2 regions of the Oceanobacillus sp. CAU 1775 genome follow, and region 1 is predicted to be linked to the other one. Evidence: riboswitches for the same ligand, from Rfam matches in the RefSeq annotation. Region 1 holds a riboswitch; the other holds the start of a gene.
What was found. Region 1 has a riboswitch for cobalamin ahead of ACXYMZ_RS11765 (ABC transporter substrate-binding protein). Riboswitches for the same ligand answer to the same signal wherever they lie in the genome.

Region 1 (16,926 bases):
TACATCGGAGGCTGTCCCTTGAATCATAATCCCTCGCATATTTGCTCCCCCTTCATTTGGATTGGTAGTCCACACTCTATTAAATATGCTTCATTCGACTTCTTTACAATATTTTGGTGGATACGCCCTAATAATTTGCGATAAGCTATAACCACAGCGTGTTCTTTATGTATAGGTTCATACGCTACCTCATTTGAAACAATGATTAATAGACCGACTCGATTGCTCAAAGCCTCGATTCCATCCATTATCGATGTAAAAACTTGCCTCTCAATCAAAGCATAATCGACGTCCTCTTCATAAAATCCTTTATCAAACAATTCGTTCGCTAATAAAATCGTTACACAATCTAGTAGCACAATACTTCCTCTAGTGAATTCATTTACAATACGGCTAATATCAAATGAAGATTCCACTGTCTTCCAAGGGATATTAGCATCTGATCGATCGATTTGATGGCGCCTAATCCTATCTTTTATCTCATCATCCGTAAATTTAGCAGTCGCGAGATAATAAAGCTTCCTTCTTTCTTTCACGGCATTTGTCGCTGCATACCGCTCTGCAAAACTACTTTTACCACTCCGCGCACCACCTGTAACAAAAATCATTCTTGATTTTTCCATGTATACAGCGCCTCCAAAAGCAAATCATTTTCGAATCTTTTTCTAATCGCAAAGCGGAACCAACGTCCATCTAATCCCGGATAATTCGCTGTATGTCTTGGGACATATCCCTTTTTTAATAAGTATTTAAATAAAGAAATAGGGTTCTCCGTGTTGGGATCTCTTAATAAATAATAATTTACACTACTATTCGAAACGAGGTAACCTGCTTTTTTTAAACTTGTCAATAGACGTGCACGCTCTTCTGAAAAGAAATTCCTTGTTTCTTGAACAAATTTTTCTTCTTTTAAACTTTCCTCTCCCGCCAGTAATGCAATTGCATTCACACTCCAATGGGGTTGGTATTTCTTCACATCTTCAATCACTTGCGGAGATGCCATCATATAGCCTAAACGTAATCCTGCAATAGCATACATCTTTGTTAGTGAACGAATAATAATTAAATTTTTGTAAGTCTCTATAGAAGAAACTAGTGTTAATGGATGATTCATAAAATCGTAAAAAGCTTCGTCAATGACTAAATAGCAATCTTCTTTTTTACAAGCATCTAAAATCTTTAATAATAAGCTTTTTGAATAGGTCATTCCTGTTGGATTATTCGGATGGCATAGAAACACGACATCATTTTGTTTTATATATGGAACCAGAGCCTCAAGCGATATTTCCCAAGTAGGCTCTTCTAAAGTAAAATAAGAAATCTCACAATCATAAGCACGACACATCTTCTCATACTCTGAAAAAGTCGGCTGAATGAGAAGTACACGCTTTTTCTTAAAATAATTAGCAAGTAAATGAATAATTTCTGCTCCACCATTTCCAAGCAGTACCGATTGTTTGTCTATTTTTTCGATTTTTGCTAGAAGCGATATTAAATTATTTCCTTTCGGGTCTGGATAATCCTCAATCATTGGAAACCAACTTGTCCACTTTTCCTGAAGGACAGTTGGAGAACCAAATGGATTTACATTCACACTAAAATCAATGCGGTCTTTTGGTATTTCCATATTCAGATATTGATATATATATTGCGGATTAGAACCATGTGCGGGCCAATTCATAAAGAACTCCTCCAATACTTAACATGACTAAAAAAAGAAAGACGGTGCGTTGCATAATGCGGATTGCTTCTAAAATATGTATCGTTTGTAAAGAAAATTTACTTTCACCCATTAAAGGGGCAAGTGACTTTTCTCCTTTATAATAGTTGATGCCACCTAATTGAATACCAAGTACTGCAGCTACAGAAGCCTCTCCCCATCCACTATTAGGACTGTTGTGTTTCTTAGCGTCTCTTATTAAAATTTGCCATGCCTCTCGATAATTATGTCCTTTTGGCTTTATTGCGAGCATCGTAATCACACCCGTTACCCGTGCAGGGATCCAATTTAAAATATCGTCGAGACGCGCAGAGGCCCAACCAAAGTCTTTGTACTTTTCATTTTTATAACCGACCATGGAATCACTTGTATTTACTGCTCGATACATAAATGCAAATGGGGCACCGCCAATCACTGCCCAAAACAATGGTGAAGTTACACCATCAGTCGTATTTTCAGCTACTGTCTCTACGGTTCCTCGAACGATTTCTTGTTCACTTAGTTCAGCAGTATCTCTCCCCACAATATAAGAAAGTTTTATTCTTGCTTCTCGAAGGTCTCTCTTTTTTAATGGTGTTACTACCTCCAACGCAGCTTTTTTCAAATCATTCTGTGCAATTGTAGTTGCTATGAGAATACCTTCAAGTAAAATACCTGCTAATTGATGCCACTTATAAATATAAAAAACTAGTAAAGCGCTTAGAGAAAAAGTGATGATTAAGAGAAGTAAAACCATTATTAATCCCTTAATTTTTTTATGTCTTCCTTTATTTAATCTTTTATCTAAGAAAGCTATAAATGTTCCCATCCACTTTACCGGATGCGGCCAATTCTTGGGATCACCTATTATAAGATCAATAATATAAGCTAATATAATTGCTATTATATGATTGAAAATCATTTCTTTATCCTCGTTTTTTTCAGTGCTTTTATTATACAAGCATAGACGCCTTCTCCAATCAAAGCGCCTAGCTCAGAAATCGGTCCAGCAAATTCAAGTTCTTTACCACTTTGCGTTGCAGCTATTAAAATAGAATCTGTTGATGTACCTGTTGCGATGGTTCCTGTCACTTCATCTGTTATATTTCTTTTTTCTAGAGCTTTTACTTTTGCCTCAGTTGTAGTAATAATCGCTTGGATAAATGCAGCATCTGTCAATTTCCCATTAACAAAAATCCAAGTATTAATCGTACCTGGATTCCATATTTTCAAATGCTCTTTTCCTAAAGTGGCATCCACTGCATTTCCCGTACCTGCAGTAACAACAATAAATATGGAAAAGTTTTCACCAATATATTTTTCGTACACGACATCTTTTAACTTAACTGCTGTCATCATGCTTACCGTTTCATCGGGATGAAAAGCCTTTCTTGTTAAAAATCGGATCATTTCTTCATGATAATCTTTAGGGTTATAATCTTTATCGACATGGCGATTTACAAATCTTTTATAATAACCTATCCCTGCTCCAGTTACGCCAGCAGAAATTGCTTTTAAAGGAATTGGTGCTTCAAAAACAATTATTTCTTCACTAAACTGTAAATTTTCTTTTCCTAGTTGTGTTGCACTTTTACCAATTGGGGTTTGCATAGTTATTTTCCTTATGTCCTTTATATTTCAATTCCTGCAACTGCTGGAATTCCTTCATCATAATAATGCTTATGTGGCACAACTTCAGATACAAGGTCAGCAAGCTCTGTAATTTCAGATTTTGCATTTCTACCTGTTAACACTAGATGCATGCCATGTGGTCGATTTTTGATTAAATTAATAACTTCTTTAAGAGGTAAAACATCATCAATCGGGAATTTATCAATTGCTAAAGCATTATTGATTTCATCAAGAATTACCAAGTCATGTTCTCCTGCCATAATTCTCTCTTTTGTAAAAGTCCATGCTTTTTTTAATGCTTCCCTATGCTCTTCAGGGGTTTTAGTCCAAGTGAAACCAATCCCTGTTTGTACCATTTCAATGCCAAGCTTGTCAAAAACAACTTTCTCTCCATATCTTCTTTTTGGTGATTTAATAAATTGAATCATCAATACTTTTTTATTTCGTCCATAAGCTCGAATAGCAAGTCCTGTTGCTGCAGTAGTTTTTCCTTTTCCATCACCTGTGTATACCAATGTTAAGCCACGTTCTTTATCAGGTTTATTCATTTTCTTAGCTCCCTTTTCATATTCTTAGTTTCTTTTTTGGTTCTGCAGTGTAATTAATCATTTGTTCACCTTCAAGTATAATTTGTGGTAACCCGTTAGAGGGATGAGTTGTTATTATTGGCCTTATGCCATAAACCTTTTCTATTAGATCCTCTTGAATGATCTCGTATGGAGTACCAATCGCTTCAACTCGCCCATTATTTAATAAAAGTAAGCGATCACAATAAAGTGTTGCTAAATTCAAATCATGCAAAACAGAAATGACAGTCATCTCTTCCTCTCGTTGCCAACTGTGAATACGATCCATTAAGTGGATTTGATGACCAATATCTAAATAAGTGGTTGGTTCATCAAGCATCAGAACATTTGGGGATTGAGCCATCGTTTTTGCCAACCCTACACGTTGACGTTCTCCACCACTTAATTGTTCAAGATGTCTATCACTTAACGCTGTTAAATTCATTTTATCTAAAATAGAGTCTATGAAGCTATCAACATCAATCAAGTCTTCTCCCAACCAATTTTGAAATGGAAAGCGTCCCATCTCTACGACTTCTCTAACCGTAAACCCTATCATCGGTAAGGCTTCTTGTTGTAATACCGCTACACTTTTTGCAATTTCTTTTCTAGTATATTTTTGTACTTCATTATTTTTGAAATATACTTTGCCTGATGAAGGAGGCTCTACACCAGATAGAAGTTTTAGTAAAGTGGATTTCCCACTTCCGTTAGGCCCAATGATTCCTAATATTTCTCTTTCCTTAAGGGAAAAAGAAATATCTGTTAAAATCGTTTTCTCTCCATATTGTTTTCTCACTGCTTCTACACGAATCATGTGCTTACCCTCCACTCATGTGCTTGCTCCTACGAAGTAAATATGCAAAAAATGGTGCCCCTAAAAAAGCCGTTACGACACCTAATGGAATCTCAGTCGGACTTAATAGTGTTCGGGCTAAAGTATCAGCCCAAAGAACATACAACGCACCAAAAATTGCTGTGATTGGAATGATAATGCGATAATCTGGACCAACAATTAATCGAACTAAGTGTGGTACGACAAGACCTACAAATCCAATTGTACCTACAATTGATACAGCTGCTGCTGTTATAAAAGTAGAGATGATTAAAATAATGAGACGTGTACGCTTTACTTTAATTCCTAGATGTGCAGCTTGTCTCTCGCCTAATGCAAATATATTTAAGTGTTGACTAAATGCAATTAGGACTACAAATCCAATTACTAAATAAGGCAGTAGAACATAAATAAAAGACCATCCTTGCATTGCTAAACTACCCATTAACCAAAATACAATTTCGTTAATTACTTTGTCAGACATAGAAACCATAAGTGAGACAAAAGATCCTAAAAATGCTGACACAACTACTCCTGATAAAATGATTGTTTCTAATTTATATTGCCCTTGGACATTTGCAAGTCTGAGAACAACCAATAAACTAAGTAATGCTGTAATAAAGGCAACAACAGGGAGGGTCCACATTCCAAAAATCGTCGTATGTAAGCCAAATAAAATAATAAATGCAGCTCCCACTGCAGCTCCTGATGAAACACCTAAAATATAAGGATCTGCCAAGGGATTTCGCAGTACTCCTTGAAATCCAGCACCTGCAAGTGATAAACATGCACCCACTAGTAGAGCTAGAATCACTCTTGGTAAACGTACTTTTAAAATAATTTGTTCGGAAGATTCAGCCCAATTAGTCTGCACATAGTCACCTATTAATGGAAATTGGTAGATAAGGATTCCCCATACATGTGATAATGGTAGCTTAGCCGTTCCTATCGATAGACTAATAATGATAGAGACAAAGAGGAGGAGGAGCCCAATTCCTCCCCATATCCCTATTTTCCTCTTTATCTTCATTACTCAAATAACTCTGGATAGATGCCTTCAGCAATGATTTGTAATAATTCCACAATCCTTGGGCCATTACGACTCATAATATCTTCATCAATTGGAACTAAACGGTCTTCTTGAATCGCTGTAATCTTCTCCCAGCCACTTCTTTCTTTAATTAATTCACTAAGTTCCATTCCAGTATCATGATCTACTAGATTTGCCGCATGAAGGATAACTTCTGGATCATCTTGAATTATTTTTTCTTCGTTTACTTGAATCCAACCAGATTCATCGGCTGCTATATTAATCCCCCCTGCCATCTCAATCAACTCAGTCATATATTCACCAGCACCAACTGTCCAACCAGGATTATACTCGATATAAACACTTTTCTTTTCTTCTTCTGGAATCTCTGCTACTTTTTCTTTAATTGATTCGATTTTTTCTTTCATATCTGCAACTAGCGCTTCAGCTTCACTTTGTTTATTCGTTATTTTCCCCATTTCTAAAATGCTAGCGAGAATTTCTTCTGTATTTTTAGCATCAGACTGATAGATGATGAGGTCCAGCTCACGTATTTTTTCAACTACATCTGGGCTAATGGATGTACCTGTTACAATTAAATCAGGTTCCTGCGCTAAAATAGCTTCGATATTCGGTTCGACTACTCCACCCATCTTCGGCTTATCATTCGCTGCTTCCGGGAAGTTATCAAAATCACTCACGCCGTAGATACGCTCATCAAGTCCCAATGCGAATAAAATCTCTGTATCTGAAGTCGAAACAGAAACAATACGCTCAGGCTCTTTTTCAAATACGATTTCAGTTCCTGTTAAATCTGTGACAGTGTAAGGATATTCCGTTTGTAGTTCTGCTCCTTCACTAGCTGATTCATTTGATTCTGCATCAACTCCAGCTTCATTGGTTGTAGCATCATCTTGATTACATGCACTACTAAAAAGTAGTATAAAAACTGCAAAAACACTTAAAAATAACTTTCTCATATTCTTCTCTCCTTTTTGTATATGAGAATTACAGTTAACAAAAGTAATCTCACTATAAAAAGACCTTTGAGGTATGATTTAATCAAATATTTCTTTTTCACCAATAAAAAAACCTTGTTCCAATATGGAAGCAAGGTTAGTTTCATCAAATTATTATCATGTTCGTTAAACACGTCTACTTCAAAATAGTTTAGAGATTCATGTACTTATCTCTAACTCGTTATTAAAAAATATAGACGTTTGATCATGTTTGATTTAGCTTACCCTTTTCCTCGAAGGACTTAAATAGCTAGTATCATAGGCAGGTTTCCTGGCTTAAGGATAAATGATTCTCTCTACCTTCCCATTTCACTTAAGAAACAGTGGCTTAAAGAGGTAATCTCCTAGTTACAGTGGCGGGACCGCACCGGAATTACACCGGTTTCCCTTTTAACTTGTCTTCTAACAAGCACCTATTTACTATATTAGATTCAATTGTCAAAATATAATATCTCACAGTTAATATAACATGTACTCTCTTACAAAATCAAATTTAATCGGTTTTCCTAATTGTTCTAGAATAATTTTGGAATATAGCGAAATAAGAGCAGTAACGGTCAATCTTTGGAAAGTATCACTTAGAATTTTATATGATATCACATAAAACTAAATAAACCCCTTACTTAAATAATATTTCCTCATTTATCTCAAACCACATATTCTCTGCTATTATGATGCATATAGTTACTAGAATAGCGGATGTTATGAAAGTATAAGTATCTCTCGAAATCTATCATTAAAGCGTTTGTATAAGTAAAGTCCGATAACAAACACAAAATATGTGTCCTGATATACGAATGATGTTTCCTATCAAAGATTCATTTCTTATTTTTATTCCAATCAAATGGTACACTTGCCCACTCCCAAAAAATATAAAAAACATATACGATAAGTGAAAATATAATATTTCTCATCCACTCTACTTGGTCAGTAAAAATTAGCTGATATATCGTAAAAAACACAAACAGTACTATTGGATATGCAATATTTCGTTTAAGCATCATGACCTCCTAAAGGAAACTCCAACGATATTGTAACGCTTTATTCTAATATAAACATCCTTCAGTCAAAGTGTCTATACTCTCAAAGATAACAATTTTAAAATTGATTTCTAGGTATTTACATTGAGGTTAAGAATCCATTTGTCAGATATGCAAGTAACAAAGAAGCGATCCATACATCATTTGCAGAAAACTGCTTTTACTCTTTATATATGCAAAAAGTAGTGCAAACCAAAATGCAGCAATAAAACAGATACGAAGGTCAATATTGGTATCAACATCGTTGCCATAAGTAAACGATAAACTATGAAAAGCCCTGAAAGAAATATACTAATAAATGTCCTATTTATAAAATGACGAACGGATTGTTCCTTATTTGTAGGCAAACCAAGAAATCCCCATACTACACTAAAAATAAAAGAATTTATAAGAATGGAGTAAGGTCAGACAAATCGATAAATTCTAGTTCAGTTTCTGCTTCTGCTTTGGAACGATAAAACTTAATTTTATCAAAAGGTTTCATGTTGTCTTGCCATGATCCCATATTACTCAGAAAATCCTTAACGTTTTCAGAAATTATAAAGCACTCTAAATCCATATTGATATAACAAATTGGTGCGACTCTTTCCGAATCGTACGCTTGATAGACAATCCCAATAAATCCTCCTCTACTATCTTTTGCCATAATATCTACATGTGGAACCGTATAAAACTCTATATGTGGAATATCATCGTCAAAGATAACTTGAATATCATAATCATTAGCATAAATTTGATACTGTTCATTTTTTCTGTCATGAACACCAAGTGAATTAATGGTTGCTCCTGCTGGTATAATCTCAGTTTCTTCTAAATCAACAACAACAGCACCAGAGAATGCTGTTCTATCTAGATGAACTTTTCTCATATAAACCTCCGTTTAATCTTCTTATGGAATAAATAATCGTTACCTTTTATGCCTTTTTCAATTACCCTACCCGGTTCATATTTCTATTAGTTAAGATTTAACTACTTGACGGTTACATTCTTCAACAATACTGTCTATCAATGAAAAAGCGATTGCTCTAATGGAACAATCATACACATTAGCAGAACAAGATTTTGTTAAGGATTATTTAATTTCCGTTATCTTTATTCCATTTATAAGATTTCTTTGACCAATTATAAATTAGAATAAGCAAGAATATCATAAAGGATATTCCTATATTATCAACCCAGCGAATTTCTTGATAAAAAATTAACTGCCAAACTATTGCTACTACTAAAAATGTTAATGGGAATCTAAGACTTTCTTTCAAAATATTATCAATCCTTTCTTGCAAATATCCTATACTTTAGTAAAAAAATGCAATCTCCTTCTTGCAAAAAGCACCCTTTACTTCACGAATATTTATGAATTTGTAGTGAATTTTAAATGTTTTTCACCTAAGATAGTAATGTTTATACTCCATCTTGGATGCATAACTAAATTATCGTTTTCATCAAATTCTAAAGCGATATGAATGTCATCATCTTCAATTGTAAGAATAGCCATTCTTTTATTTTCAATATCTATATATGGTTTTAAACTTTCTTCCATTTCTATTTTCCAATCAAAAAAGTTCATCATTTCATCTCCAATTTCAATACTATAGCACTTTGCTTTTCCCTTTAAATGTCAGGGGGATATCCACTAAAAGTAACCCATATCTATACTTGATTTCCAAGGTGATTGAATCTTCTTAGTCCAACATCTTAACGAACTTCAAGGACGATACTTTCATTGGTTGTGTGGTATACTAGCTCGTCACTTCTTGAGTTTAGCAATTCTTTTGTTGCTCGTTCATCAGTTATAGGCTTAATTACAACGATATCTTCTACAAATTCTTGTTCATTTTTTATGTGAGACGATAACACCTTTAATTTAACGAATTGATTCGGATACAATCTTCTAACCTCTGATCAATTCATCCATCTCACCTTTCCTTTATCTAAATTCTACTATATTTATAATAGCCGCACCATTCAACAAATAAATATGAGAGAAATTATCATCGATGCTTTCCATTATTTTCTTTAGTTCTTGCATCTGATCGTTAAATATGTAACCAATCATTCGTTTACAACCAGTTCAAAAGACTCCTCATAATCATCCCATTTAACTTCTACACTAACCACCATATCTGCCGTCATAATTAAGCCACCTTCACTACTACCTGCAGATTTAAACTCTTTAACAGTAAGAGGTTCATCAAAGGTCATCGATGAAGTTCCACCACCCGTTGACCCCAGTTTAAATTCATAAGCTAATTGTTTCAATGAAGCTATTTCGTCTAAATCTCCATTGTAAGTTAACTTAAATTTATATTCATCTTCACTTGAATACGCATCTTTTATTCTTATTTCTGTTGCTTCGTATTCTAACTCTGCTTTCCAGTATTGTCCCTCTCCTACAAATTGATAGCTATGTTCGGTTATATCTTCATTGTTTGAACAAGCACTGATTAGCCCCGTAAATAGAAGCAACAAAATAAAGCGCTTCATTAGAAAAACCCCTCTCTATAATTATTCTACTGTTAGTTGTTTATCACTTTTTAACTAAAGCACCCGTTTCTGTAATAAGCACATAATATTTACCATGAAAAAACTTTAGCCAATATCATAAACAGTGACCACAAAACAACGCCAACCAAAAGGAAAATGATGAAAACTTTTAATACATCCAAGAATGATGAAATCTGAAACCAACCACTAAGTAGAAGGAGGGGATAAATGGTGAACAGCATCACACAAAAGTGGATAATACTTCGCTTAAATATACTCCAATCTTCCACTTCATAAATAACGGATGTAGCAGCAACGAAAAATATGATAATACCAGTAATAAAAGTGCTTTTTGCATCTGAATACTTAACTTGAAAATAGAGTAGTAAAGCAATTCCACCCATAATGGCTAATGGTATACTACCTCTTACAAAAGAGTTTATAAAAATAATATAATTACCTTCCTTCATTATGAATTATTGCAAATTTTATTTGTTTTACTTTGTATACGAAGTAAAAGAATAAAGGTTTCACGGTTTACTTACCTACTCCGTTCGCTCAAGTACATTGCTTCTCAAGTCTACATTTATCTTAACACAAATATTCTGAATAAATTATTCTTCTTTTAAAAGAATTAAATCTCTAATTTGAATAGGAACATCTTGTGTTTTATTAAATTTCTCCTATTAAAAAACCTCCCTTTAGATAACAATCTAAAAGGGAGGGTCCAATGCTACAGTTTTCTCTCCAACCAAGTAACTGCTTCAATATGCGTTGTATTTGGAAACATATCAACCGGCTGGACTTCAACAGTTCGGTATCCACCATCTTCTAAAATTCGTAAATCTCTTGCTAATGTCGATGGGTTACATGAAACATAAACGATTCGTTTTGGTTCCATTTCAATCATTGTTTCAAGAAATTCCGGAGCACAGCCTTTACGTGGCGGATCGACAACAATTACATCTGGATTAATTCCTTGGCGCTTCCATTCTGGCATAACCTTTTCGGCTTGGCCAACTGCGAACTCTACATTGTCAATTTTATTGATTTCTGCATTTTTCCTTGCATCTTGAATTGCTTCAGGAACAATTTCTACACCGTACACTTTTTTAGCCTTTTGTGCTAAGAATAAAGAGATTGTACCAATTCCACAATAAGCATCAATTACAACATCATTCTCATCAATTTGGGCGAACTCAAGTGCTTTATCGTATAATACTTTTGTTTGCTGTGGATTTACTTGATAGAAAGACTTTGCAGAGATCGCAAATGTTAGATCACCAATCTTATCATGGATATATTCTTGTCCCCATAATACTTTCGTTTTTTCACCGAGAATTAGGTTTGTACGTTTATCATTTATGTTTTGAACAATCGATGTTATTTCTGGGAATCTACTCTTGAGCTCTTGAATGATAAATTCTTTATTCGGTAGCTTTTCTGTACGAGTAATTAAAGCAACCATTGTTTCATTCGTTGCGTAAGCCGTGCGCACCATAATGTGACGCAGGACTCCACGGTGATTTTCTTCATCATACGCTTCAATTCCTACACGGTTTGCTAAGTCACGAACAACTGGAATGATTTCATTAATTATTTCCGCTTGGCTTGTACAAGTATCTAAATTTTCTACAATACGGTGGCTACGTCTTTGATAGTAACCAGTAATAAGCTGTCCATCTTTTTCAGCCACTGGGATTTGTACTTTGTTTCGGTAATGAAATGGGTTTTCCATCCCTAAAATGGAATGAACAGGTACAGACTCAAGATGAGCGACTTTTTTCATCACATTACGTACTTGGTTTTCTTTCATTTGTAATTGTAGACTGTAACTCATATGCTGCAGCTGACAACCGCCGCAATGTACGTGACAAGTAGGATCTACTCTTTCTGGGCTAGTTGTATTTAATTCTAATAATTTACCATATCCGAAATTTTTATTTACTTTAATAACTTTAACTTCTGCCTCTTCTCCTGGCAGAGCTTTCGGTACGAATAAGGGGTAACCGTCTATTTTTCCAACGCCACTACCTTCGTGCGTTAAGTCTTCAAAGGTTAGTGTGATCGTCTCATTTTTCTTCACTGGTGCTTGGAATTTTGCCATTTATATCTTCCTTTATAACACGTATTTATTTTACTATATCAAACAAGTTAAAAACCTCCAAACCATAGCTTTTGCTAGTGTTTGAAGGTAATCATGCTATTCCTCTTGAAGTTCGATAAAATCTTTAGGTACGATAAATTCAATATGCTCTTTTAGGTTAGAAAATTCACCTGGTAATAATCCACCGTATTCTCCATCTAAGTTGAGCATCATTCGCTCGGAAGGGATAACCTTAATTTTCTTCGATTTTACATAAATAATATTGTCATTGTTTAAATGTGCTCCCCTTAAAGCAAGGCTTGCGATATGAATAAATTCAGCTAGATTCACTTTCTTTAAGATTAGTAAATCAAAATAGCCATCATTCAACTTTGCGTCTGGTGCTAACTTTTCAAAGCCACCAACAGAATTGGAATTAGATAATAAAAATAACATGATATCTTCTTCAATCACCCCATCATCGTACTCAATACGAGTGTGTGAAGGTTTTAGTGAAGGAAGCATCTCAATCCCTCTGATATAGTAAGCGAGTTGTCCAAGCACTGTTTTTAACTTAATTGGTACATCATATGTTAATTCAGTAAGCTGTCCACCACCAGCAATATTTATAAAATACTGTTCGTTTACTTTACCTATATCCAAGGCCATTGTGTTTTCGTTTGAAAGGACTTCAATTGCTGCCTTTATATCTCTTGGGATATGTAAAGCTCTAGCAAAGTCATTCGTTGTTCCTGCTGGAATTACTCCCAATTTCGGTCTAAATTCTTGCTCGGCAATTCCATGAACCACTTCATTAATCGTTCCGTCTCCCCCTGCCGCAACAACGAGATCGAATCGATTTTCCACTGCATATCTTGCAGCTTCTGTTGCATCACCTTCAGCAGTCGTTGCATGGGCTGAAGTTTCATATCCTGCTAACTCCAGTGTTTCTAATAATAATGGCAGTTCTTTTTTCACAGCTTCTTTACCTGCTGTGGGATTGTAAATCACTCGTGCTTTCTTCATTTTCTATCCTCCCTATGGACAAAAAGGACCTTAACTATTAAGTGTTCTATCTATATATCATAAATCTTTTTAATGAAATTTAAAAGGTCCAAGTCAGAAATACGAGAAAACTTAGAAAAGAGACTCCTTCTCCGTAAAGAAAGAATCTCTTTTTCAATTGTTTTAGCGTTTGTTTAATTCTTCATTTAATATTTTATTTACCATTGGCGGGTTTGCTTGGCCTTTGGTTGCCTTCATTGTTTGACCAACAAGAAAACCAAGTGCGCGGTCTTTACCGTTTTTAAAGTCAGTAACTGATTGTTCGTTTTCATCCAAAATCTTATTGATGATTTCTTTTAATTGATTTGGATCAGATAGTTGGACAAGTCCTTTATCTTTAACAATCTGTTCGGGATCGCCACCTTTTTCAACTAACTCTGCAAATACTTTCTTTGCAATCTTAGATGAAATTGTTCCATCTTCAATTAATTTAATCATTTTTGCTAGACCTTCTGCTGTGAGCGCTAGATCTTTAAGCTCTTTCAAATGCTTATTCATATATGCGGAAACTTCACCCATTAACCAGTTAGAAGCTTGTTTGATATCTGCTCCATGCTCCACTGTTTCTTCAAAGAAGTCAGCTATTTGTTTTGAACTTGTAAGGACATCTGCATCATATTCAGATAAACCGAGATCTGTCATATAACGTGCTTTACGTGCATCTGGTAGTTCTGGAATTTCAGCTTTGATTCTTGCTTTCCAATCATCATCAATATGAAGTGCAACAAGATCTGGTTCTGGGAAGTAACGATAATCGTCTGCTGCTTCCTTAATTCGCATCAGAATCGTTTCTCTCGTTTTTTCATCGTAGCGACGAGTTTCTTGATGAATTTCTCCACCAGCTAATAAAATCTTTTCTTGACGCTTTTCTTCGAATTCTAATCCTTTTTGTACGAAAGAGAAAGAGTTTAAGTTTTTCAGTTCTGCTTTCGTTCCAAATTTTTCTTGACCAATCGGACGTAAGGAAACGTTCGCATCACATCTTAAAGATCCTTCTTCCATTTTCACATCAGAAACACCAGTATACTGGATGATATTTTTCAGCTTTTCTAAATAAGCATAAGCCTCTTCTGGGGAACGCATATCTGGTTCAGATACAATTTCAATTAGTGGTGTACCTGCACGGTTAAAGTCTACGTATGAGTGTCCATCTTCACCATGAGTTAGTTTACCAGCATCTTCTTCCATATGAATTCTTGTAATTCCAATGCGTTTTTTCTTTCCATTAACTTCGATATCTACCCAACCATTCTCACCAATTGGAAACTCATCTTGTGTAATTTGGTATGCCTTTGGGTTATCTGGATAGAAGTAATTTTTGCGGTCAAATGTTGTATGTGTAGCAATATCACAATTAAGTGCCATGGCAGCTTTCATTGCAAAGTTTACAGCCTCTTCATTTAGTACAGGAAGTGTACCAGGGTAAGCAAGGTCTGTCGGGTTCACATTCGCGTTCGGGTCGTTTCCGAAAGCATTCACACTTGAACTGAAAATTTTAGATTTTGTTTTTAATTCCACGTGTACTTCTAAACCTATAATTGTTTCGAAATTCATTTGCTTACACCTCCAAGCGTTGGACGTTTTTTGTGGTGATCTGTTGCTTGCTCGAATGCATAAGCTGTACGATAAATCGTAGCTTCATCAAAATAGTTACCGATAATTTGCAAGCCAACTGGAAGTCCATTTTCAGAGAATCCACAAGGAAGAGATAACGCTGGAACTCCAGCTAAGTTCATTGGGATTGTTAAAATATCATTCATATAGATTTGAATTGGATCATCAACTACTTCGCCAACTTTAAATGCTGTTGTTGGAGTTGTTGGTCCCATGATAACATCAAATTCTTCAAAGACTTTATCAAAATCACTTTTAATTAGTGTACGTACTTTTTGTGCTTTTTTATAATATGCATCGTAATAGCCTGAGCTAAGTGTGAACGTACCAAGCATAATTCTCCGTTTTACTTCATCACCAAAACCTTCACTTCTTGTTAGCTTGTACATATCTTCAAGGTTGTTGGCATTTTCCGAACGAAAACCATAGCGAACACCATCAAAGCGCGCAAGACTTGCTGATGCTTCTGAAGAAGAAATTAGGTAATACGTTGAAAGTGCATATTTAGAGTGCGGAAGTGAAACTTCTTTCCAAGTTGCTCCTAATGATTCATATACCTTAAGCGCATCTAAAATAATATTTCTTACTTCTTCACTTACGCCTTCTCCAAGATATTCTTGTGGAACTGCAATCTTTAGTCCTTTAATATCTGTCTTCAAAGCTTCCGTGTACTTAGGCACTTCAATATCTACACTTGTTGTATCGCGGTCATCTTGTCCAGCAATGACTTCTAATACTCTCGCATTGTCTTCAACCGTTCTCGTAATTGGTCCAATTTGATCTAATGAAGATGCAAAAGCTACAAGTCCAAGACGGGAAACGCGCCCATATGTTGGTTTCATTCCAACTACACCACAATATGCTGCTGGTTGACGGATAGAGCCACCAGTATCAGAACCAAGTGAGAACATTACTTCACCAGCTGCTACTGCCGCTGCTGATCCTCCACTAGATCCACCTGGAACATGGTCAGAATGCCAAGGGTTTTTCGTTTCTTTGAAAGCCGAGTATTCCGTACCTGATCCCATTGCAAACTCATCCATATTTAACTTTCCGATTGTAACTGCATTTTCAGCATTCAGCTTTTCAACAACAGTTGCATCATAAACTGGATCATCAAAGTTTTCTAACATAAGACTTGCACATGTTGTACGAAGCCCTTTTGTCATGATGTTATCCTTAATCCCAACTGGAATACCAAAAAGGCTCGTCTTCTCAGCACTTTCATCAATTTCTTTCGCTCGTTTTAAAGCATTTTCTTCATCAACTGTGATGAATGCCTGTAATTCGCCATCTACTTCTTTTATACGATCAATAGAAGCTTGGACTAATTCTTGGGCTGTAATCTCTTTATTATGTAGCTTTTCTTCTAGCTCCTTAATGCTAAAGTCAAATAATGACATAAATACTATTCCTCCTCATTAAAACGAATAATCACTTACTCTGAAAGTATTGTTGGCACTCGAACAAGACCATTTGATTGTTCAGGTGCATTCTTTAATAACTGTTCGCGATCAGCCCAAGGTTTCGGCTCATCTTTACGCATCACATTTATAAAGTCCACTACATGTGTAGTTGGTTTAACATTTGAAGTATCTAATTCATTTAGCTCTTCAGCATAATTGATAATTGATTGCAGCTCTTTTGACAGTGTTTCAGCCTCATCATCAGTAATTGCTAGTCTAGCCAGATTCGCAACATGTAAAACCAAGTCTTTTGATATATTTTCCATCGCTTATACCTCCCAGCATTATTATTAACTAACGTAATTTCATTCATTTGTATATTATATCACTATTGCCTATTACAGAACAGTATTGTTACATGCAGTATAGCAAAAAAAGCATAAAAAAATA
Region 2 (16,926 bases), on a different contig from region 1:
TAGCTCCAGCCTCGCATGGAGACACTCCCAAGTAGCCAACCAATAATTTGCTGTAATTCATCTCCTGTTAGGGCGATGATTAAAGAAATAAAAGCACCTAGAAATGCACTGAAGATAATCCCAGTAAGTATAATCGTTTCCACTCGCATTGCCCGGTCGATTTTTTTAGCAAAGAATAAAACAACTACAATCGTCAGCATTGCTGTAGAAATACTCATAACAGGGAGTGTGTACATTCCTACAACAGGAATAGTGATATTAAAAAACAATGTTGACACAGCACCAACTGAGGCACCAGAAGATACACCAAGTATGTACGGATCTGCCAAGGGGTTTCTAAGCAAGCCTTGAAAGGCTGCTCCAGCAATCGCTAGAGAAGCCCCAACAAGTCCCGCTAAAATAACACGCGGCAAACGAATTTCATAAACAATACTCACATACATCTCTTCCACATTACTAGCAATTGGCAAACGGAATACTTCTTGGCCAATAATTTTAATAATATCTAGCACTGGAACAGATACACTTCCAATTGCGATTGCCGTAAGCATTGCACCGATTAAAAACAGTATGGAAGTCGTATACTTTAAAACATTACTGCCCATCAAATAGCTCCGGGTAAATCGCTTCTGCTACCTCTCTTGCACCTTCTGTTAAACGAGGACCCGCACGTGTTCCCGCATCAGCATCAATATCATATACACGATTATTTTTTACAGCTTCAACGGATTGGAACCCATCTCTTGAAGTAACTTGTTCAATTGGATTTTCGACATAATCTCCATAAGTAGTCATGATAATATCTGGGTTTAATTCAATAATGACTTCAGGGTCGATTGCTGGCCATCCTTCCATATCAATCGCATTCTCTGCATTACTCAACTCTAAAAATTCATGAAGAAAAGTACCTTGTCCTGATGTATATAGATCTGGCGCAGGTGAAATTTCAAAGAATACAGTTTTGCGATCTTCTTCCGTTACTTCAGATGTAATCTCTGTAATTTCCGCAAAGTCTGCTTTCATTTCTTCTACTAATTCATTTGCTTCTGCAGTTGCACCAATTACTTCACCGATATCTTCAATCGTTTCGTATGTTGTATCAATAGAATTTGCATCAGCTACAACAAAAATATCAATACCTGCTGCTTCTAATTGTTCAAATGCCTCTTGGAAGTAGTTCGTTCCTAACTCATGTGCTAATACAATATCTGGATCGAGGCTAATGATTACTTCTACATTTAGTTCCATTCCACCGACTTTATCTAATTCCAGTACTTCTTCTGGATAGTTATCGTTGTCAGAGACTCCTACAACCTTATCTCCATGCCCTAAAGCAAAGACGATTTCTGTATTACTTGGTAAAAGTGTAACGATTCTCTCTGGTGCTTCTTCTAGAGTGAATTCATTTCCAATAGCATCTGTCACGGTAACTGGGAATGCTGATGCTTCATCATTTTCATCCGTTTCAACAACTTCACTTCCAGTTGATTCTTCTGGTGTAGTGTTTTCTGTTTCGTCATTGCCATCACTACATCCAATCAAAAATCCTAATAATAAAACTAAAATAAATACTTGTAAAAACTTTTTCACTTTCTATTCCCCCCTCAATTTTTCGACATTCACTTCAAACGCATACGAAGGATTTTATTGAAAGGTGGAGTTAAAGTTCTTTGTGGTTAGAGGTAAGACCCGCTTCGGAAATACACTCTTCTTAACTTTTAATAGCAGAAACCACAACAAAATGCATTAACATAACCATTTCAAAAAAACAAAAAAGCATCCTCATACGAAATGAAGATGCTAATAAATAGGCTATAATGAAACCTACTCACCTTACTATCCTCGTAGAATTAGGCGTAAAATAAAATAGTTGGGTATCCTGGCTCTTGCTCATCGCTTACAGAACCTTCCCATACAAACATTGTACAGTGGTATCTTTCTGCTCGCTCGCAATTACAGTGGCGGGACCGCGTTGGAATTTCACCAACTTCCCCATTAGATTTCTCCATTGAAATCGACTATTCTTTTTGAATATGAAATTGTCTATTAACTATCATACCTTGGTTTTGAAATAATGTCATCTATAATCGAAATTGCTCGATTAGTGTTGATGTTTTTCCATGAAATCTAGCATACTTTCATATACTTTGATTTCATTCTCTTTTTTAGAGAAACCATGTCCCTCGTCTTCAAGTACCATATACTCCACGTCACGACCTTTTTCTTTAAGCTTCGCAACGATTTGATCTGATTCTGCTTTGACAACACGCGGGTCTTTTGCTCCTTGAATCACAAGCATTGGCTTCGTCATCGTCTCTAAATAGGTGACTGGTGAATCCTTAATAAATCTCTCTTTATCTCGCTCAGGATCCCCTACCCAACGATCCATCATTGGTTTCCAATGCGCTGGCACTGAATTAACAAAGGTAAATAAATCAGAAGGCCCAAAGATATCAATTACAGCTTTGAAATATTCTGGATGACGACCGTGTAGGAGTAGTGCCATATATCCTCCATAACTTCCCCCAACTAGGAAAAGCTTATCGCGATCGGTAATGCCCTGGTCAAATAACCATTCAATACCTGCAATATTATCTAGTCTTGGTCCCTCTCCCCAATCACGTTCTACTAATTTCACAAATTCTGAACCATAACCTGTACTTCCACGGAAGTTCGGTGCGAAAATAGTATACCCACGATTTAAGAAACTTTGGAACATCGAACGGAACATTTTTCTTTCCGCAGCTTGAGGGCCACCATGCGGCCATAGAATTGTATATCCATTATCATATTCTGGTTTCGCTTTAAATAATAATGCCTCAATTTCCATACCATCATAAGAAGTATAAGTTACAACATCTGGATCAACCATATCTTCTTCTTTTACACCAAGTACGTTATTGTTTGTAAGCTGCTCCCATTCCTTACCATCCGCGCTTTTGAAAATATTAAATGGAACAGTTGCTGAACGACCTAGTACATACAAACTCCCAGCTTTTGAAACAACCAATTTATCAAGCATAGCTGTTGGACCAGTTAAAGTTTCTAGCTTTTCAGATTCAGGTTCAAACTGATAAAGATAATCTTCTACACCTTTTTCCGTAACAATGTAAAATTTCTTCGCTTCTTTTGCCCATTTGATATTTGTGATACTTTCCTTCTCAATTTCTAGTACTTTCGTAAACTGATGATCATTCAAATCAAATTTTGCCAGGTAAGTATAATTACTTTCATAATCTGTTAAGAAGTAAAGCGTATTCTTATCTGTGAATACAGGCACGCCTGCCACATGAACTTTCTCAGGGTCAGGTACAAGATTATGAATTTCTTCTCCTTTTTTCACAAAGCTTTTTACATATGTATTTGCCAGAGCCTGTGAAAATACAAATGTTTCTTCATCCTCGGAGACAGCAGAGAGATTGGTTGGAGCATCTTTTCCTTCATATACTAATGTATCTGTACCATCCTCTAAGTTACGCATACGTGTATTTAAAAATGAAGGATTTCCTTCTGAAGTTGCATAGTATAGTCTGTTTCCATCTTCACTTAAATGAGAGAAGAAATATTTCTCTTCAGGGTCACCAGTTATTAACGGCTGTGGCAGACCACCTTCATATGGTAATGCATAAATTTGATGGTTTTCATCTCCATCTTTATCATATCCTGCTAGCACATAACGGCCTTCTGGATCAAAAGAGATAAAGGCAGTCGATTCGTCTTTTTGTGCAAAGAGATACGGAAACTTATCTGGTAAGTCCATCGCCCATAAATTCACCTTGCCATTTAAGTTTGTACTAAAAATTAATTTTGTTTCATCCTTGTTTACTTCAAAGTCACTTATCACATACGTGCGGAAAAATTGTTCTACAGTTGGTTTTGGAAAGTTAATCATGAAAATCCCCCTTGAAATATATGAATTCTTAATAATAGTATAATTCACTTTTCACTATTATCAAAGATATAACTCTATCATACATCTACTAACATTCTTACATAACCAACCGCCGATTGAAGTAATCTCCGTCTTAAGGAGGATAAAATAACATAAAAAAACTGTATGGAAATTTTTTATCCATACAGCTTCTATATTTTTATTCTTTAATTCCTAACACTTCTTGAATTAGTGCAACAAGTCTATCCGCATACTGATGACACTCTTCAACCGTAGTTGCTTCCACCATTACGCGTACAAGCTCTTCTGTACCTGAAGGGCGAATAAGCACTCGACCATCTTCACCTAATTCATTCTCCACCGCTTCTATTTCTTGCAGAATGACAGGATTTGTAAGTACTTCATTCTTATCAACTACTTTAAGGTTTTTCAATACTTGAGGATACACTTTCATTTCTCCTGCAAGCTCAGATAAAGGCTTACCTGTTTCCTTCATTACATTTACAAGCTGAAGCGCTGATAGTAAGCCATCGCCTGTAGTTATAAAATCAAGGAAAATAATATGTCCTGATTGTTCTCCACCTAAATTATAGCCACCCTTACGCATTTCTTCCATTACATAACGGTCACCTACAGAAGCTTTTTCACTTAGCATACCATTTGCTTCTACAGCTTTGTAAAAACCAATGTTACTCATTACTGTAGAAACGATTGTATCTTGTTTCAATAAGCCTTTTTCTTTCAGATATTTTCCACAAATGAACATTATTTGATCGCCATCAACAATATGTCCTTTTTCATCAACAGCAATGAGACGGTCCCCATCTCCATCGAAAGCTAAACCAATATCTGCTTGTTTTTCTAATACAAGCTTTTGTAATTCCTCCGGATGAGTTGAACCTACGCCATCATTAATATTTAAACCATTTGGTGTTGAACCAATCGAATAAATATCTGCCTCTAAGTCAGCAAACAGATGTGTCGCAAGACTTGATGTCGAACCATGTGCGGAATCTATTGCGATTGAAATGCCTTCGAAATCATTATCAATTGTATCCTTAAGGAAAGATAGATACTTTTGACCACCCTCAAAATAGGCAGTCACTGTACCAACACCCGCTCCAACTGGACGTGGAAGATTATCTTCTTCTTCGACTAGTAAGGCTTCTATTTCTCTTTCCTGTTCATCTGTCAGCTTAAAGCCATCTGCTCCAAAGAATTTAATTCCGTTATCTTCAACTGGATTATGTGAAGCTGAAATCATAATTCCCGCATCTGCACTCATTGCTTTTGTTAAGTAAGCTACTCCTGGTGTAGAAATAACACCTAATCGCATGACTTCTGCCCCAATAGAAAGCAATCCTGCGAGGAGTGCTCCTTCTAACATATGTCCAGAGATTCGAGTATCTCTTCCAATTAGTATTTTAGGTCTATCTGTATTTTTCGTTAAAACATATCCACCAACACGCCCCAGTTTAAATGCGAGCTCAGGTGTAAGGGTTTTGTTTGCTACCCCTCTTACACCGTCTGTTCCAAAATATTTCTTCATTAAAACCTCTCCTTTATCGTGGTTAGATGCAGTTAAATTACCTTTACTTCTACTGCCTCTAACTCCGATTCGTTCAAGCTACAAATACATCCCACTTAATTAATAGTAATTGCAGCTTGCTCATATTCGGCTGTTACTGTTATATCCTCAACTTCATCCCATTCAATTGCTATCGGAACTGTGTGTTGACCTGGCGCTAAATCTCCTACATCAATATAAATTCGAAAATCATCTTCAGTCAATCCACTCATAAGCGATTGATTTCCTATTATCGTGAGATCCATTTCACCATTTGCCGGTGTAGAATAGGTTAGCTCTTGGTCGCCATCAAGGTCATCCACTTCAATAGCCATAGATTCTAATACTCTCGTCTCTTCAACTTCAACCTCTACATCAATTGTTACCATTTCTTCGGTAATTACACCTTCAGGTAATGCTAGTCCAACTTCGTAAGTGCCTGATTCGGTAATTTCCGAGAGATCAATATCTTCTGTGGTGATCGCAGAAATGTTTTCAAGTATTTCACTTCTCGCAAAGATTTCTACCTCGTCTAGATTAGCAGAAGTGGAAATAAGAGAAAAGCCATCTGGTAACTCACCTGTCGTTTCAACTGTTACTGGAACTGTTTTGCTTGGGTTTAAAATTTCTACAGAGATGACTACTGTTTCTCTATCCAAGCGCACATTCAATTCATTTCCCTGACTATCATAGACATTGATTGGCACTTCTCGATTAGTAATGGAAGTATCCAGCCCTCCTACATCAACATAAACCCTAACAACACCAATTTGTTCCATAATATTTCTTGAGGTTGTTACTGTCACCGTCGACTGATCAAGGGTATACTCACCTATTTCAAAACCATCTGGTAATTGATCCACATTTAAGAAGTCAACCGTGATTGGAAACTCTTCATTTGCCCGCTCTTCGATGGTAACTTCTATTGTTTTTGGTTCAATATATACGCGGATATCATCACTAAAGTCATGTTCTAGTTCTACCGTATGCTCCCCTTCTTCATAGCCATTTAAGTCCACATAAACAGAGAAGTTACGGTTTAATATCGTCGGCATCAAGGATGAAGGTGTACCTTCTAATGAAACCGTCGCAAATTCAGGGATACCACTTACAACGTAGTTTTCAGAATCTATCCGAATATCTACTGGCACATCTTCAAGTCGCTGTAACTGACTATTTCTCCCAGGAATAGAGGAGTCGTTTGTTGTAGAATTAGATTCCACGTTAACAAAGATAAATAATGTTACTGCGAACGCGAGAGCCAATACTCGAATAAACCATTTACTTTGAAACCAATTATCCATTACTGCCCACCCCCCGTTTCTTCGTTTTTTTATCAGAGGATGATGGAGTTAGTGTGAGATGCTCTGTTAGAATTTCAGTTAATGCATCTTTAGTAATATCTCGATGTAATTCACCATTTAATGTGAAGGATATCGCACCAGTCTCTTCAGAAACGATAAGTGTAAGGGCGTCTGTTACTTCACTGACCCCCATCGCAGCACGGTGTCTCGTTCCTAATTCTTTAGAGATAAACGGGCTTTCTGATAGTGGTAAGTAACATGCAGCTGCGACAATCTCACCTTTTCTAATAATAACCGCTCCATCATGAAGTGGAGTATTTGGTGTAAAAATATTAGTTAATAGTTGATGTGTAAGTTTCCCATTTATTGAGATACCTGTTTCTGCATAGTCACCGATTCCTGTCTCTTTTTCAATAGAGATAAGTGCACCTATTCGACGTTTTGCCATATACATGCATGAATTAACGATTGCTTCTACATGGTGTTCAATCGTTTCTTTAGATTTCGTATTTCTCGAGAAAATACTTCCTCTCCCTAATTGTTCAAGAGCTCTTCTCAATTCTGGTTGGAATAAAATGATAATAACTATAATACCCCAACGAAGAAATTGATTCGTAAAGTAACGAACCGTTTGTAAATCGAAAGCAATACTAATCAACCAAATAACAAGTATAACTGCAATACCTTTTAATAATTGAACTGCTTTCGTGCCACGAATAAGCATCATCAGTTTATATAGTACATACCAGATGAGAGCTATATCTACAGTTATTCTAAGTAAGTTGAGAAGGTCAAATCCCCCATCGAGCATGGTTACACATCCTTTAATAATAAAAAATAATAATATCGCTATTTGAATATTTACTATAGAAATTAAAAGTATCAATAATGATACTTATTATAACATAAATACCTATATTCATGTGAATTGTAAAGGAGTAGGATGAAGGAAGAAAATAAAAAAAAAGAGAATGAGAAGTCACTGACTTTTCATCCTCAACCTTAGTAAGCACTTTTATCTAATTTCCAAAAGAGAATACGGTTTTTGCAAAGCTTTTTACCTTATACCAAATCCATTCAAACACCCTGTCAACCGTTTCAAATTCTCCATTAACTTCTCCGACAGAAGCCATTAGACCACTATTGTCTAGCGGATTATCCTCGATTAATTTTCCATTTACCAATGTTACATTTCCATCTACTGTTCCATATATAATTAAGTTGCCATTCTTCACAAGTAAATCACCTTCGACAACTTCACCTTCAGGAACAATTACGGTATCTCCTTCAATTATCAAGTTATCTTGTTTTGAAACAACAAGCTGATTATCTTGTTCAAATGATGTCATTGCACCAGTCAACATTAAAACAAGGAAAATTGCAGCTGCGGTAAGCATTGGATGCATTTTAAACCAACGCAAATAACGCACACGTTTTTTCTCTGTCGGTATATTCTGCATGACATTTGCAGTAAAATTCGCAGGCGCTTCAAATCGCTCTGCACTCTGAATTAATGTGACCGTACGCTTTAATTCATGAAAATGTTGTTGGCAGTCTTCACAGTCCTCAAGATGCCTTTGCAATTCAACTTCTTCAGCTTTGATTAAGTCACCATCTAAATATTTATGCATTAAATGAACCATCTCTGGTTTACATTTCACAAGTTCCACACTCCTTTACACATGACGTAGTTTTTTACGTAATGCTTCTCTTCCACGATGAATCCGAGTTTTAACCGTTCCAAGCGGAATGTCCATAATATCGCTAATCTCTTGAAGAGAAAATTCTTCTAAATACCTTAAAATAATAATGCTGCGATACTTTGGAGGAAGCTCTGAGATTTCTTGGTGGATATAGCTTTGCAATTCATTTGCCTCCACCTCTTCTACAGGTGAAATATCCTCACTCTGAAGCTGTGAGTACATATCTAAACCTTCCGTTCCTTTGACTTCCGCATCCAAGAAATAATCTGGTTTTCGTTTGCGCAATCGATCAATTGTAAGATTCGTTGCGATTCGGTATAACCAAGTTGAAAATTTCCGGTTCTCATCAAAGGAATGAATATTTACATATGCTCGAATAAATGCTTCTTGGGCCATATCCTCTGCCTCATGTGCATTACCTAGCATTCGGTAACAGTGCTGGTATATTTTATTTTGGTAAAAAGAGACCAGATCCTCATAAGCTGCTTGATCTCCTTTTTTCACTTCTCTTATTTTCTCTTTTATCATTTGATCCATACATTTACCTCCGCTTATTCTGCGGTACCTTAGTTACGAGTCTTCACTTTGAAAGGTTTCACTTTTATCATTGATTTCTTTTTTCTTTTAAAAAATCTTATGTATTCTTCACAAATAATTCATAGGTTTATACTTGCAAATAATTGGGTAATTTCTTACTATAGTATACTAGATAGGAGGAAGCTTTTGTGGGTAAATTAATATTATTAAAAGAAATCGAATCTTGCCGTCGAGAAATGATCTCTCTCAGTTACTATCACGAACTAACTTCCGATATAATGATTGAGTCTAGTATGAAACTGGATGAACTTATAAATAAATATCAAAAGTATACAGAATATGAATACACAGCTAAATAGAGATGATGATTAAAAAAGACATGCTAGACATGTCTTTTTTTAGTTCCTATAACTATCAAAATGATAATGATAGATAACTAGAATATGGGATTGCATATCCTTTTTCGAACGCGTGAATTTTAAACAAGTTCTACACCTTTTGGATGGGAGTGAATTGCTAATGGCTTAATTCCAGCTTCTTTCCAAGCTTCGAATAACGCTATAGCTTGTTCTTCCGTTGACATAAATGCAATTCCACAATCTCCTCCACCAGCACCTGATGGTTTTCCAGCACCGTCAAGAGATTCCGCGATATCACATAACTTTGATAGTAGTGGTGTTTCAATCGCAGTATCTGCTTGCCTGCCGATTTCTGCCAAAGTTTGTCGATTTGCTTTTATTCCAGAAAGAATCTGTGATATGTTTTGTTGCTCCATCCCAGTCAATAACTGCTCAACCGCTTTTTCGCTATTATCCAAAAAACGAGCAAATGCTTTTGGATTATCGTCTTTTTGTTGGAGGATTCTTTCAACTAGCTTCACAGTTGATGCTGGTTTTCCAGTCCATCCTACGCAAAAATGGATCCACGACGGTAATTCAATGGAATGAATCGATAAATACTTCCACTCCATCTGGATAACTTCACTAATTGTTTGCGCTTCACGATATTTTTTAAGTAGCCACTCTGCTTGGAAGGAAGCATATTTTAAAACTCCCCCATAAACTGAAGCTGCTACATCTGCACCAGAACCGCTCCCTTGGGTGATCACATGAGCTAAAGCTGATAATTTAAAAATAAGATTTTTATCTAGTTGATGATTTTTAAACTTTGCAATAATCGCAGAGACAACCGCAGTTACTACTGCTGCACTTGAGCCAAGTCCATACTTTAAACCAGAAGCATCATCTAATTCACTACGAATAGAAAGAGAAAAAGGCGTAATTTCTTCTCCCTGCTCCTCAAGATATGTGCAAGTAACTTGCATCGCTGCTTTTACAAAAGAAAGACGAGCATCATCAGAGTCAATCGAAAGTTGACCATCTCTATAATTCCATCTTAATTGAAGTAAATTGAAATCGCTTAATGTTAATTCCCCTACTTTTGAAGCGCTAATCGTTGCATAAACAAATCGATCAACTGCTGTCACAGCAAGATGTTGGTTAGGAACCAGGACAGAAAACTCTCCTGCTACCATTAATTTACCTGGTACTTTTATTGTCATTTCTTGTTTCGACAAAATATTCATCCCCTATAGATAGGTTACGCCTGGACCTGGCTTACTTAAAATTACATCCGTTACTCCAGGTACTTCTTGTAGCGCTTTCTGAACAATTGCTTCATGCTCTGGTAAATATAATACTTTAACGTTCGGTCCAGCATCCATTGTGTAATATGCAGGAATACCTTGTTCACGTAGTTCTTCGACTCGGTGCATCACGCGAATTGTAGAATCAATCCAATATGTAAATGGCGGTTTTGCACCCAAAGATGTTGCATGCATTTTCAATGCGTTCGCTTCTGCAATTTCCCCAACACGGATAAAGTCTTTCGCTTGAATTGCTTCTTTAATATTTTCTAAATCCTCAGGAAGACTCTTTAACCAACCATCGTAAAACGGGGAGGTTTCTACTGTACGTCGCATTCCTTCTCGACTTGAAATTTTCTTCATTGTCGCTGACAAAACAACTGCCGCCATACGAACATCCCAATGTTCTTTTGGTGCAACCGGAATTGCATAGGAATCAGAACCGTCCTCTTTCTCACCCATTTCCCATTGAACAAAGCCACCATAAATCGAGCGACTAGCAGAACCCGAACCTTGTCTAGTTAATCGGGACAATTCCATATCGGATAACTCCAAACCAATTGCTTTCGTACCAGCTGCTGCTAAAGCCGCAAATCCTGATGCGGAAGAAGCTAGTCCTGCTGCTGTTGGTACTTTATTAATGGAATGGACATTTGCATATAATTCTTTTTTATTAGCAAGTTCACGAATTAAATCGAGAAACGTAGTCACACGGCGGAACGCTTCACCAGTAACTTCTTCATCATTTAATAAAAATTTATCTTCAGTCAGGTCTTCTTGAAAGTCTACAGTTGTTGTTGTGTGAAAACCGTCTAATGTTAAGGAAAGACTACTATTCGTAGGTAAGATAATTTCTTCATTACGCTTTCCCCAATATTTAATTAAGGCTATATTTGTATGTGCTTTTGCTGTAGCTTTCATAATAATCCCCTTTTATAAAATAATAATTATCTTTTCCATACATAATAAAGTAACCAAATATTAAAGACAAGCTTAATATCTGGTTACTAGTTGTTTTTATATTAATCCTGTTTTTTTAAGACGAAAGGCCAAACGGATTGTGCCCCAAAGTTCTTTAGCTTTTCAGCAAGTTGCTTGGAGTGAACTTCATTTTGAGCAAGTGCAATAATACAACCACCATTTCCTCCACCAGTCAGTTTGGCACCTAGTGCGCCTTCCTGCCTAGCAAAATGAATGAGACGGTTTAATACAACATCACTTACACCAAGGTACTCAAGTTCTTTTTGAGCTTCATTTAGCATTTGTCCAAGGAAATGTTTACTCGCTTTTTCTAAAGCATCCTTCGCATCATAAGTTAATTGACCAATTCGATCAATTTTTCTTTGAATTTTCTTAGGTGCTTTCCTTAATAGGTTGGTTACAGAAGCTACCGCTGATTTTGTATCAGCATCTTGGCCTGAATCTGCAACAATGAAATGAAAGTCTTCTTTGATTTCTATTTTAGTAATTGGGTGATCTTTTTCAAACCAAATAGGAGCGTCTGAAGTGATTGTTAAAGTGTCGATGCCGCTTGGCGAACCATGCGCATATGTTTCAGCGATGTTAGCGAGCTCAAGCAATTCTTCTTCTGTACAAATTCTGTCCGCATAATTAAATAGCGAACGAATAACTGAAATTGCTACTGAAGCACTTGAACCCAAGCCTTTCCCAGGTGGGATAGAAGAATTAATACGAATCACTAAATCCTCTACAGGAATCTCTAAATAATCCAATGTATCATTAATACACTTCACAATACCGTATAAAGATTCCGGCGCTAAATGAAGTGGACCATAATAAAAAGCACTATCGAGCTTAACTATACCTGGTACATAATCGACAGTAGTCTCTACACCAATTAAAGGAAACGGAATAGCAATCGCAGGTTGTCCGTGTACAACTGCATGCTCTCCAATTAATATTAATTTACTATGAGCTATACCAATAGCTGTTTTCTCTGAAGTTGATACTTTTTCTGCACTCATTTTTTAAATTTATCCACCAATTCTTTAGCTATTCCAACACGGATGTCTTTTAACTTTACTAACTCTTCAGCTACCATATCAACCATCTCCCCTGTAGCACCTGCTGCTATTGCAACAGAGCGAGAATGTAAGTTCATATGCCCTTTTTGGATACCATCTGTAGCAAGTGCCTTTAGTGCGCCAAGGTTCTGGGCAAGTCCAACAGCCACAATAACTTCAGATAGCTCCTTAGCAGAATGAACATCTAAGAGTTCCAACGAAAATTTCGCCATAGGATGTACGCGTGTCGCACCGCCTACAATTCCTATAGACATTGGGAGTTCAATTTCTCCCACGAGATTACCTTCTTTATCTTTGGACCAAGTAGTCATAGACCCATATTGGCCATTCTTCACCGCGTATGCATGTGCGCCAGCTTCTACTGCACGCCAATCATTTCCAGTGGCGATAACTACGGGATCGATTCCATTCATAATTCCTTTATTATGCGTTACAGCACGATATGGATCTGATGCAGCAAATTCGTATGCATGAATCACTCCATCGCGTACTTCTTCACCAGAGAAATCTCCAGTTTTTAATAGATGAGGTGGAATGACACATTTTGCACGTGCCAAGCTTCGATCCGCAAGATTCGATAAAATTCGCAAATAGACCTTACCTCTTGTTACTTCTTCTACCAATGGCGCTATTGCTTCAGCCATTGTATTAATAATATTCGCACCCATAGCATCTACAGTATTTACATAAAGATGTACCACAAGCATTTTTCCGAATTTAGAATCAGTTTCTTCATTTAATATACGTACATCTAAATCCTTTGTTCCACCGCCACGTTTAACAATACTAGGATATGCAGCATCTGCAGCTTTAATAAGCATATCTTTATTAGCCAATACTGCTTCCTTTGCCTTTGTGAAATCGTCACAGCCAACAACTTGAATTTGACCAATCATTACTCTTTCGGTTGATTCAGCAGTAAAACCACCTGCGTCATGAACAATTTTCGCAATATGACTAGCTGAAGCAACTACAGATGCCTCTTCAATAACCATAGGGACTACATACTCTTTCCCATTTATGAGGAAGTTCAATCCTAATCCGAGAGGCAATTGAAAGGTTCCTACTACATTTTCAATCATTTTATCAGCAGTATCTACCGATAGAGGAGATCTCGAAGAAAATACATCTTGCATGTCTTCTGAAAATGCATACATACTATTTATTATATCTTTTCTTTCTTCCAATGTTTTTTTATAAAATCCCGAAATTCTGGACGACTTCATCGCCGATCATCCTTTATATAAGTAAGTTATCTGCAAAATTTATGACTAGGTGATAACACCTATAACCTAAAAATATTCTTAAACTAGATTATAACATGTTCTATCATATTTTTTGTGGAAAGAGCTACTTTTTTATTATTAAACCTTATAAAAATTAAATTTCTGTATCTATTATGTTAAAAATAGCCCTAAATTGCAAATAAACAAGGCATGAACGAAGTTAGCCTTGTTTATTTGATGAATGTATTTAGTTCGTATTTCGAGGTCTGTTCCTCGTGATGATGAGCCATACAGGATTCGAACCTGTGACCCTCTGATTAAAAGTCAGATGCTCTACCGACTGAGCTAATGGCTCGTATATAATATGCGTTAAATAATATTTAGCTCTCGACCAACGATGCTCGTCGCGTTGCAAGTTATATCAGTGAAGTAGCGCTCCTCGCAAGCAACGCGGGGAAGCTTGTTCAAAGAAGTAAATGTTGCTTGCTCTACCGACTGAGCTAATGGCTCGTAATATTTATTAAGTAGCACTGGATAAACCTCTATACTTTTATAGTTTCTGCTCAACGCTTCACAAAAGTAATCTACAAGGAACTATATTATCCATACCCATAACATTTATTTTTGAAACAAAAAAACTGGGCTACTAGGATTCGAACCTAGGGAATGACGGGACCAAAACCCGTTGCCTTACCGCTTGGCTATAGCCCAATGAAATGGTGGAGGGGGGCAGATTCGAACTGCCGAACCCTGAGGGAGCGGATTTACAGTCCGCCGCGTTTAGCCACTTCGCTACCCCTCCACATATAATATATACAAATGTCTTCAAATCATACTAGTAAATAAAATAATGGTGCCGGCCAGAGGACTTGAACCCCCAACCTACTGATTACAAGTCAGTTGCTCTACCAGTTGAGCTAGGCCGGCATGATAAAATTTAGTGCTGGTTTTTTTGAATGAGCTACCAGTTTAAAAGCTCGTCGTGATGCAAGACATGATTTGGTGAAGCTTGTATCACTCGTAGCTACCTTCATGGTGGAGGATGCAGGGCTCGAACCTGCGACCCCCTGCTTGTAAGGCAGGTGCTCTCCCAGCTGAGCTAATCCTCCATGAATTAAGGTTAAATTTGAATTTCAGTAGTCTATTAAATAAAAAAACCTTCGTGTAAATATATGTAAACTACTAATTAAAATGGTGACCCGTACGGGATTCGAACCCGTGATACCGCCGTGAAAGGGCGGTGTCTTAACCGCTTGACCAACGGGCCGGTTTATTATGTACTGTCCAAATAAAAGCCTGCTGAACAGACTGACGAATTATATTATAACTAGTTCTATTAGTTTTGTAAAGAGTTATTTTAAATTTTTTTTTTCTAAACAACTTTCAAGATATATTTTGATTTCTCTATTAATAGAACATAGGTTATAATGGATAGAAAATACAACATATTATTTGGAGGTAAACCATGTCAGGCTTATTAGAAGGAAAGAATATTGTGGTTACAGGGGTAGCTAATGAAAGAAGTATTGCATGGGGTATTACAAAATCCTTGCATAACGCTGGAGCTAATTTAATTTTCACAAACAGACAAGAACGTTCACATAATAAATTACTAAAACTATTAGAGAAACATGAAATAACACCAAAAGCATTAATCTCTCTTGATGTTGCGAGTGATGAAAGTATCCAATCCGCTTTTCAAGAAATGAAAGAAAAGGTTGGCGTCATTCACGGACTTGTTCATTCTATCGCGTTCGCAAACCGCGAGGAATTAAAAGGTGAATATGCTGACACATCAAGAGATGGATTTTTAATCGCACAAGAAATTAGCGCTTTCTCTTTAGTAGCATTAACGAAGGCGGCAAAAGAGTTAATGACAGAAGGCGGCAGCATTGTTACGCAAACATACTTAGGCGCAGAAAGAGTGATTCCAAACTATAATGTAATGGGAGTTGCAAAAGCGTCGCTTGAAGCGAGTGTCCGTTATCTAGCAGAAGATGTTGGGAAGTATAATATCCGTGTAAATGCTATTTCAGCGGGGCCAATTCGAACACTATCTGCTAAAGGGGTTTCAGGATTTAACGAAAAGGCAAATGTTATAGTAGAGAAAGCACCTCTTAGAAGAAATGTTGACCAAGATCAAGTTGGAGATGCTACATTATTCTTCCTTAGCGAATTATCACGAGGTGTGACTGGTGAAGTCTTACATGTAGATTCAGGATTTCATATTATTGGTGGGTAATTAAGATAAATAGACGCTTTTTTCATAAAGGCGTCTTTTTTTCCACTTAAAATACTATTATTAGATATAAAGGGGGCTCGGGTTGTATGAAAGAATGGTTTTTAACCTTAAAAGGAGATGCCTTTGTTACATTTGGCACGAGTCATTTCATTATGTTGGCGATTTACTTTATTATTGTATTCTTACTCCTGTACTTTCAGGGCACTATCCGATCGAACAAAAGAATATCAAATAGCATCCGCTGGATATTATTCATTTTATTAATTGCATCAGAGGTCTCTTATCAGACTTGGACAGCTACTCATGGGATTTGGCGTGAAAATCTACCTTTTCATCTATGCGGTGTTGCTGGGATTGTCGGTGCTATCGCATTACTTACAATGAACAGACATCTGATTCCAATAGCTTTTTTTATCGGCTTAGTGCCAGCTTTTGCAGCATTAATTACACCCGACTTACTCTTTGACTTTCCTAATTTTAGATTTTTTAAGTTTTTCATTCATCATATTGCAATATCAGTTACGAGTATTTACCTAGCTATCGTTATGAAACCACCATTTATCACCTTTAAATCATTACTCTACACGTATTTTTATTTAGTCCTGTATGCATTTTTTATCGGGCTTCTTATTAATCCTTGGCTAGATGCAAATTATTTATATCTGGAAGGAACGCCTGTAACGAGTTCGCCGTTGGATTTGCTAGGTGAAGGATTCTGGTATCGAATCAATTTAGGAATTCTGGCTTTCGTAGTATTTCTGGCGC

Region 2: it holds a riboswitch for cobalamin, as region 1 does, so the genes downstream of both, ACXYMZ_RS14760 (ABC transporter substrate-binding protein) here and ACXYMZ_RS11765 (ABC transporter substrate-binding protein) in region 1, are expected to answer to the same signal.

The regions. Positions count from the first base shown of each region.
Region 1 covers NZ_JBTLRO010000006.1:92,524-109,449, reverse strand. The annotation lists gene ACXYMZ_RS11805 (cobyric acid synthase) at 1-39, opposite strand, end outside; gene ACXYMZ_RS11800 (bifunctional adenosylcobinamide kinase/adenosylcobinamide-phosphate guanylyltransferase) at 24-623, opposite strand; gene cobD (threonine-phosphate decarboxylase CobD) at 605-1,681, opposite strand; gene cbiB (adenosylcobinamide-phosphate synthase CbiB) at 1,656-2,660, opposite strand; gene ACXYMZ_RS11785 (adenosylcobinamide amidohydrolase) at 2,618-3,310, opposite strand; gene ACXYMZ_RS11780 (cob(I)yrinic acid a,c-diamide adenosyltransferase) at 3,331-3,879, opposite strand; gene ACXYMZ_RS11775 (ABC transporter ATP-binding protein) at 3,896-4,714, opposite strand; gene ACXYMZ_RS11770 (FecCD family ABC transporter permease) at 4,719-5,756, opposite strand; gene ACXYMZ_RS11765 (ABC transporter substrate-binding protein) at 5,762-6,742, opposite strand; cobalamin riboswitch at 7,026-7,212, opposite strand; gene ACXYMZ_RS11760 (hypothetical protein) at 7,600-7,782, opposite strand; gene ACXYMZ_RS11755 (hypothetical protein) at 8,207-8,689, opposite strand; gene ACXYMZ_RS11750 (hypothetical protein) at 8,898-9,104, opposite strand; gene ACXYMZ_RS11745 (hypothetical protein) at 9,173-9,388, opposite strand; gene ACXYMZ_RS11740 (hypothetical protein) at 9,517-9,678, opposite strand; gene ACXYMZ_RS11735 (hypothetical protein) at 9,874-10,305, opposite strand; gene ACXYMZ_RS11730 (DUF3021 family protein) at 10,395-10,775, opposite strand; gene rlmD (23S rRNA (uracil(1939)-C(5))-methyltransferase RlmD) at 11,039-12,412, opposite strand; gene ACXYMZ_RS11720 (diacylglycerol kinase) at 12,509-13,417, opposite strand; gene gatB (Asp-tRNA(Asn)/Glu-tRNA(Gln) amidotransferase subunit GatB) at 13,580-15,010, opposite strand; gene gatA (Asp-tRNA(Asn)/Glu-tRNA(Gln) amidotransferase subunit GatA) at 15,007-16,473, opposite strand; gene gatC (Asp-tRNA(Asn)/Glu-tRNA(Gln) amidotransferase subunit GatC) at 16,509-16,802, opposite strand.
Region 2 covers NZ_JBTLRO010000010.1:55,367-72,292, reverse strand. The annotation lists gene ACXYMZ_RS14765 (FecCD family ABC transporter permease) at 1-605, opposite strand, end outside; gene ACXYMZ_RS14760 (ABC transporter substrate-binding protein) at 595-1,590, opposite strand; cobalamin riboswitch at 1,853-2,037, opposite strand; gene ACXYMZ_RS14755 (S9 family peptidase) at 2,102-3,892, opposite strand; gene glmM (phosphoglucosamine mutase) at 4,092-5,441, opposite strand; gene ACXYMZ_RS14745 (CdaR family protein) at 5,537-6,763, opposite strand; gene cdaA (diadenylate cyclase CdaA) at 6,756-7,574, opposite strand; gene rsiW (anti-sigma-W factor RsiW) at 7,783-8,424, opposite strand; gene sigW (RNA polymerase sigma factor SigW) at 8,440-9,003, opposite strand; gene ACXYMZ_RS14725 (aspartyl-phosphate phosphatase Spo0E family protein) at 9,192-9,362, shown strand; gene ACXYMZ_RS14720 (phosphomevalonate kinase) at 9,482-10,588, opposite strand; gene mvaD (diphosphomevalonate decarboxylase) at 10,592-11,569, opposite strand; gene mvk (mevalonate kinase) at 11,671-12,633, opposite strand; gene ACXYMZ_RS14705 (hydroxymethylglutaryl-CoA reductase, degradative) at 12,630-13,919, opposite strand; tRNA gene ACXYMZ_RS14700 (tRNA-Lys) at 14,202-14,274, opposite strand; tRNA gene ACXYMZ_RS14695 (tRNA-Gln) at 14,558-14,630, opposite strand; tRNA gene ACXYMZ_RS14690 (tRNA-Tyr) at 14,637-14,721, opposite strand; tRNA gene ACXYMZ_RS14685 (tRNA-Thr) at 14,771-14,846, opposite strand; tRNA gene ACXYMZ_RS14680 (tRNA-Val) at 14,953-15,028, opposite strand; tRNA gene ACXYMZ_RS14675 (tRNA-Glu) at 15,112-15,186, opposite strand; gene fabI (enoyl-ACP reductase FabI) at 15,385-16,161, shown strand; gene ACXYMZ_RS14665 (YwaF family protein) at 16,248-16,926, shown strand, end outside.